2 regions of the Pseudomonas sp. RL_15y_Pfl2_60 genome follow, and region 2 is predicted to be linked to the other one. Evidence: predicted binding sites of a transcription regulator. Region 2 holds the regulator's gene; the other holds the start of a gene.
The links. The regulator FliA, encoded in region 2, starts transcription of late flagellar genes. The targets are predictions, from matches to a motif close to CTAAAGTTTNNNNNNNNNNNGCCGNTAA.

Region 1 (3,348 bases), on a different contig from region 2:
AATAGATGTTGGAGCCATTGAGGTTGAAGGTATAGCCGGTAGTCAGCGTCAGGCGCGCAAGCTTGCTATTGCAGCCTGCGGCTTCCAGTTTGTCGATCAGGCGAGGCAATGCCGCCACCGACGAGCCCGTGGAGGCGACCAGAAAAAGCTCTTCCTTGATGTAGCCCACTAGCCGCCACAGGCTGACGCCACTCAAGCCAAGCGCTAGTGTCAATACGGCAAGGATATACAGCAGGCTGGCGGCGTAGGCGGTAGCGACGAATTTCGCCAGAGGAATGGTCGCGGCAGCGCCGTAAACACTGATGGTAAAGGCAATGGCGCCAAAGGCGGCCAGCGGGGCGAAGCGAATAATAAATCGCATTACCCGGAATACAAGGCCGACAGAATCATCAAGCATCTGCCTGAGTCTGATTCCCTTGTCACCTGAAAGGCCGAGCAAGAGCCCCGCCACCAAGGCGGCAAGCAGTACTTTGAAGATTATGCTGTGGCCGAATGCAGCAGCGAGCAATGTGGGTAAGTGTGAGACAGAGATAAGATCAGCCGTTGCCGCGGTGTGCGGGTTGCCCTGTTCGAGCATGGGCATATCCGCCCCGGGCTGTAGGAGCAAGGTAACCGACAAGCCACAGACCAAGGAGAGCAGTGACATTAGCTGCCAATAGCCAACTGTGCTCAGGCCCAGCTTCAGGCTCGTGCCGTATCCGCGCAAACCGGCCACGCTTGAGGCAATGAGCACGAACATCACAACCGGCGTGATCAAGCGCACCGCTGCAATAAACAGGTCACTGAAGGCTTTCATTTCGATTGCCAACGAGGGCTTCCAGACACCCAGCAGGCTGCCAAGCACTACCGCCAGCATCAACTGAGCAAGACCAGAACGAACAACTCTGAGCATCAGTAATTCTTAATTATTATTGGTTTAATCCCCTGCGCCGTCCGGGGTCTCACATCCTATCCCATCACCCGTGGATTCGGTATCGTGCAGCGCAGTTACTCACTCGACACATGGTGAACTCGTCATGGAATTGCGTCATCTTCGTTACTTCGTCATGGTCGCTGAGGAACAGCATTTCACCCGTGCCGCTGCGAGGCTGAACATGCAGCAACCGCCCTTGAGCCAACAGGTTCGCGCATTGGAGCAGGAGCTTGGGTTTGATCTTTTTGTGCGTCATCCCAAAGGCGTTGCTCTGACCGCAGGCGGTAAGGTTTTCCTGGGCGAAGCCAAAGATATTCTGCGCAGGGTAGAGCTTGGCTCACTCAAGGCCGCGCGAACGGCGCAGGGTATAGAAGGCACCTTGAGTGTTGGTTTCACCAGTTCGGCAGCTTCACATCCGTTGATTCCGCAGATTATCCGCAGTTACCGGGAACGCTATACGGGAGTTGATATCAGTCTGCATGAAGGCAACGCCAGCGAGCTGACCGAGAACGTCATGGCCGAGCATACCGACATCGGCATTCTTCGTGCGCCGGTCGCGCATCCCAAGTCCGCGCAATATCAGCGTTTGTTGAATGAAGAGCTGTTGCTGGCACTGCCATCAGGTCATCCGTTGCTCAAAGGGCAATCGCCCGCCAGTGAAATGAGTGTGTCGTTGGCCGATCTGGTGGATGAGCGCTTTATCCTGGTTCGCCGGCCTGGAGCTCCCGGCATGTACGCCAATCTTGTGCAGGCGTGTCGCAATGCCGGTTTTGAACCGACAATTGCCTTTGAGGTTGAGCGCATGCTGACCAATGTCAGCTTGGTGGCCGCGGGTGCAGGTATCTCAGTGGTGCCAGCCTCTATGCAGGGCTTTCATGAAGGCAGCGTTGTCTATTGCCGCATACGCGATGCCAAGCCCCGACTGACCGCGCCAATCACGCTGCTGTGCCGCAGCTTCAACCAGTCGCCACTTATCACCCATTTCATTGAGCTGGCCCAGCAGTTGAGCAGCCAATACCGCAAGCGCTCGGTACAGCACTCCAGTTGATCGGTGAGGCGCCAGCTTCTTGCTGCGTCCCGCAGTTTGCGGTGCCCAGACTATTGCGCCGAAACCGTAGTCAGGCCGTGCCCACCAGCTTTGACATCTGTGCGATAGCGCGGGCGCGTTTTCGCAAAAATAGCAGGCTAGAGCGCGTAGCTCGATCCAGAAGCCAATAATTATTGGCTGAATTAGATTACCCATAACTTTAGTATGGGTTTTGTGGGTTAGTGGGGCTCAAAGTAAAGTTTCCATTAGGGGTAACGATAGTTAGTTACCAACCTAGGAGGGTACTTTGATGATTTTAAGACAACTGAAATTGGCACCTCGCTCTATTATTTGTTTTGGCTTTTTTTGTCTGATAATCATGACTATAGGTCTGCTGTCGTTGTATCAGGCAGGAAAACTGAATGATTTCGAGACGTATGTGGAGACTAACGTCTTGAGCAGTATCAAAATCGTCAGTGAAATGGATCAAGAGTTCACGGGGATTCGAGCCAATAATGCACGCCTAAGGAACGCGCTAGAACCTAAAGAGCGTACCGCTAAGGCACTTAATGACATCAAGCAGGCACGGGTGCGGATAACCGGCCACATGGAGTCGCTGCTTCCATACATCATCACTCCAGAGGGACGTGAGGCGTACGCTGACTTTGTCAAAACGCGGGATGCTTACGTTATCACCCAGGATAGATACCTTGCGACCATTGCCCGCGGGGATCTAGAGGCTGCTGTTAAACAATCTAGCAGCGACATGCGAGTGGCGGCACAGCAGGTTCAAGCTGCCTTGGACGAGCTTGCTAGGGTCAATGATGAAAAAGCTGAGAGAGCAGGTATCGAGGCAGATGCAATTTACTTGCAGACCCAGATAGTGGTTTGGGTGTCGATCGCCATTGGTTTTGCTGCCACTATAATTCTTGCCCTGCTGTATACCCGAAGCCTGACAGTGCCCATTAGCTATTCATTGGCAATTGCTGAGCGTATCGCCGATAACGATTTGAGCCAGCAGATCATCGTTGAGGGCTCGGATGAAGCTGCGAAACTGATTGCGTCATTAGCCATCATGCAGACTAAGTTGCGTGATGCCCTGGCGATGATTGGCGATTCATCAACCCAGCTAGCCGCGACGTCTGAAGAAATGCATGCCGTCACCGAAGGTGCTGCGCAGACGATTCAGCGACAAAGTCATGAAATTGAGATGGCGGCTACCGCTGTGAATGAAATGAGCGCCGCGGTCGAGGAAGTCGCCAGCAATGCGTCCTCGACATCGCAGATGACTTCGCAGTCCAGCGAATCTGCAGCAGCAGGCAAGGCTCAGGTCGACGAAACAGTTAGCGCGATTAACCTTGTGGTTTCTAATGTCGAGGCCACTTCGAGCGAGGTGCAGTCGCTTGTG
Region 2 (3,348 bases):
TGACCCGGCGCTGCGGATGCAGCTTGAAGCCTTGTCGAGCCGCTCGATTAATGCGAAAAACTACCTGGTAATGGCCGCGACCAGTCAGAATCAGGTACTGAAATCGGCTTATCATAGTTACAAGCGCTGTGGGCTTATGGGTTGTATTCTGACTAAACTGGATGAAGCAGCAAGTATGGGTGAGGTTCTGGGGTTGGCGATGAGTCAGCGCCTGCCAGTTGCCTACGTGACTGATGGCCCCCGCATTCCTGATGATTTACAGCTGCCGCGCAGCCATCAGTTGGTCAGCCGCGCAGTTGGCCTTCAAGCTCAAGAGGAACCCTGTGAAGACACCATGGCTGAAGTCTTTGCGGGCCTTTACCAGCAACCGGCAAAACAGGCGAGTTGATGCGTCACCACATGATCTTTGATACAGCTTGCATGCAAGCTTGTTGTGTTCATCTTAGTCGAAGCTCAATGGACAAGATGCTTCTGACCAACGTGAACAAGGAGCGTAATTAAATGGCTATGCACCCAGTGCAAGTAATTGCAGTTACTGGTGGTAAGGGCGGCGTCGGTAAAACCAACGTATCCGTCAACCTGGCAATGGCGCTGGCCGAGGAAGGCAAGCGCGTAATGCTGATGGATGCTGACTTGGGGCTGGCGAACATCGATGTACTGCTGGGGCTTACACCGAAGCGTACGCTGGCAGATGTCATCAGTGGCGAATGCGACATGCGCGACGTGGTTATCCAGGGGCCATGCGGTATTCGCATTGTGCCTGCTGCGTCAGGCACGCAAAGCATGGTCCAGTTATCACCCATGCAGCATGCCGGTTTGATCCAGGCGTTTAGCGACATCAGTGAAAATATCGACGTGTTGATTGTCGACACCGCTGCCGGAATCGGCGACTCGGTTGTCAGCTTCGTTCGCGCGGCGCAAGAAGTGCTGGTGGTGGTTTGTGATGAGCCAACGTCAATCACCGATGCCTACGCCCTGATCAAACTGCTCAATCGCGATTACGGCATGAATCGCTTCCGGGTGCTGGCCAATATGGCGCACACCCCGCAAGAGGGGCGAAACCTGTTCGCTAAACTGAGCAAGGTCACAGACCGTTTCCTCGATGTTGCACTGCAATACGTCGGCACCGTTCCTTATGACGAGTCGGTACGCAAAGCCGTGCAGAAGCAACGTGCAGTTTTTGAAGCATTTCCACGTTCAAAATGCTCCATGGCGTTTCGAGCAATAGCCCAGAAGGTCTGCACCTGGCCTTTACCTGCCAATCCGCGCGGGCATCTGGAGTTTTTTGTCGAGCGTCTGGTGCAACAACCTGCTACTGACACGCCGGCATGACAGCGGCGTCTGGACTTCGAATGTATAGCAAAGCGCAAGGTAAAGACTTGCAACATCAGCTGATTGAACGGTATGCGCCACTGGTCAAGCGGATTGCCTATCACCTTTTGGCGCGCTTGCCCGCGAATGTCCAGGTCGATGATTTGATTCAAGCCGGGATGATCGGCTTGCTTGAAGCTTCAAAAAAATACGACGGCTCCAAAGGTGCAAGTTTTGAGACTTTTGCCGGTATTCGTATCCGCGGCTCAATGCTCGATGAAGTGCGCAAAGGTGATTGGGCACCGCGTTCGGTGCATCGCAATAGCCGCATGGTCAGTGATGCAATTCGATTAATTGAAGCAAAAACAGGTCGTGACGCTAAAGATCACGAAGTTGCGGCCGAACTCCAATTGAGTCTCGAAGATTACTACGGCATTCTTGGCGACACTTTGGGCAGCCGCCTATTCAGTTTTGACGACCTGCTTGAGGACGGAGAAAATAGCGGCCTGCATGAAGATGTAAGTAACGGTCAGTCAGGGCCTTCACGCGAGTTTGAGGAAGAGCGCTTTCAAAAAGCACTTGCCGATGCAATTGGCAACTTGCCAGAGCGCGAGCAATTGGTTCTTTCGTTGTATTACGACGAAGAACTCAACCTCAAGGAAATCGGTGAAGTGCTGGGCGTGAGTGAGTCTCGGGTAAGTCAATTGCACAGCCAATGCGCCGCACGTTTGCGCGCGCGCCTGGGTGAGTGGCGAGCCGGATAATAGTTGGATACTGAAAACCTTGTATAGCGAGGCACGCATGTGCCTAGCCAGGCCGGTTTCACGATTATAGGGTGCATTCAGGCTGCTGAATGCACTGGGGAAGGTACGGAGGTCGACTTGGACAAGAACATGAAAATCCTCATCGTTGATGACTTTTCAACGATGCGCCGCATTATTAAAAACCTCCTGCGTGACCTGGGGTTTACCAACACTGCTGAAGCCGATGACGGCACAACCGCACTGCCAATGCTGCAAAGCGGCAGTTTCGATTTTCTGGTGACTGACTGGAACATGCCGGGAATGACCGGTATCGAGTTGTTGCGCGCAGTGCGTGCGGATGAACGGTTGAAACAACTGCCAGTACTTATGGTGACCGCTGAAGCCAAACGTGACCAGATCATCGAGGCTGCGCAAGCCGGTGTGAATGGCTACGTGGTGAAGCCCTTCACTGCTCAAGTGCTTAAAGAAAAAATAGAAAAGATATTTGAGCGTGTAAACGGCTGATGTCTGCGCTGAGGTTGTTATGGAACACGATGATTCCCAAGTGGGTGACTTTGAATCGACCCTGAAAAGTAATGCCCACCAATTGCTCGAAAGCCTTGAACGCGGCAATTTTGGTGATGCGGTCCAGGTTATCAATGAACTGAACAAAGTGCGCGACCGTGGTCTTTATCACGAAGTCGGCAAGCTGACGCGCGAGTTGCACAGCGCAATAGTCAACTTCCAGCTTGACCCGCGCCTACCGCATGCGACTGAAGTCTCGCAGATTACCGACGCAACCGAACGCCTCAATTACGTGGTGACGATGACCGAAGATGCGGCCAATCGCACCATGGATCTGGTCGAGCAAAGCGCGCCGCTGGTTAATGATATCCGAACCGAAGCGCAAAGCCTGAGTGCCGATTGGGGGCGTTTCATGCGCCGCGAGATGGGCGCCGAGGATTTTCGTGAGCTGGCCAAGCGGGTCGAGTTGTTCCTGGTCAACAGCGAACGAGACAGTGGCAAGTTGTCAGGGCACTTGAACGACATCCTCTTGGCGCAAGACTACCAAGACTTGACTGGCCAGGTGATAAAGCGCGTCACCCAGCTGGTCACTGAAGTTGAAAGCAATCTGCTCAAGTTGATGCTCATGGCCACTCAGGTTGATCGCTATGCAGGCATCGAACATGACCAGGAAGCATTGCGTGCAGAAAAACAACAAGAAAAAAATCCATCTCAGGGTGAAGGTCCGCAGATTCATGCCGATAAGCTTGATGACGTCGCTGCAAGTCAG

Region 1: a site for FliA is predicted at 2,195-2,222, ahead of AACY26_RS18235 (methyl-accepting chemotaxis protein). Genes of this name have one in related genera too.

What each region holds. Positions count from the first base shown of each region.
Region 1 is NZ_CAXAOE010000006.1:396,317-399,664, reverse strand. Features, by position in the region: gene AACY26_RS18245 (cation:dicarboxylate symporter family transporter) at 1-892, opposite strand, end outside; gene AACY26_RS18240 (LysR substrate-binding domain-containing protein) at 1,017-1,961, shown strand; gene AACY26_RS18235 (methyl-accepting chemotaxis protein) at 2,251-3,348, shown strand, end outside.
Region 2 is NZ_CAXAOE010000002.1:792,550-795,897, reverse strand. Features, by position in the region: gene flhF (flagellar biosynthesis protein FlhF) at 1-388, shown strand, start outside; gene fleN (flagellar synthesis regulator FleN) at 502-1,332, shown strand; gene fliA (RNA polymerase sigma factor FliA) at 1,329-2,075, shown strand; gene AACY26_RS08810 (chemotaxis response regulator CheY) at 2,205-2,579, shown strand; gene AACY26_RS08805 (protein phosphatase CheZ) at 2,599-3,348, shown strand, end outside.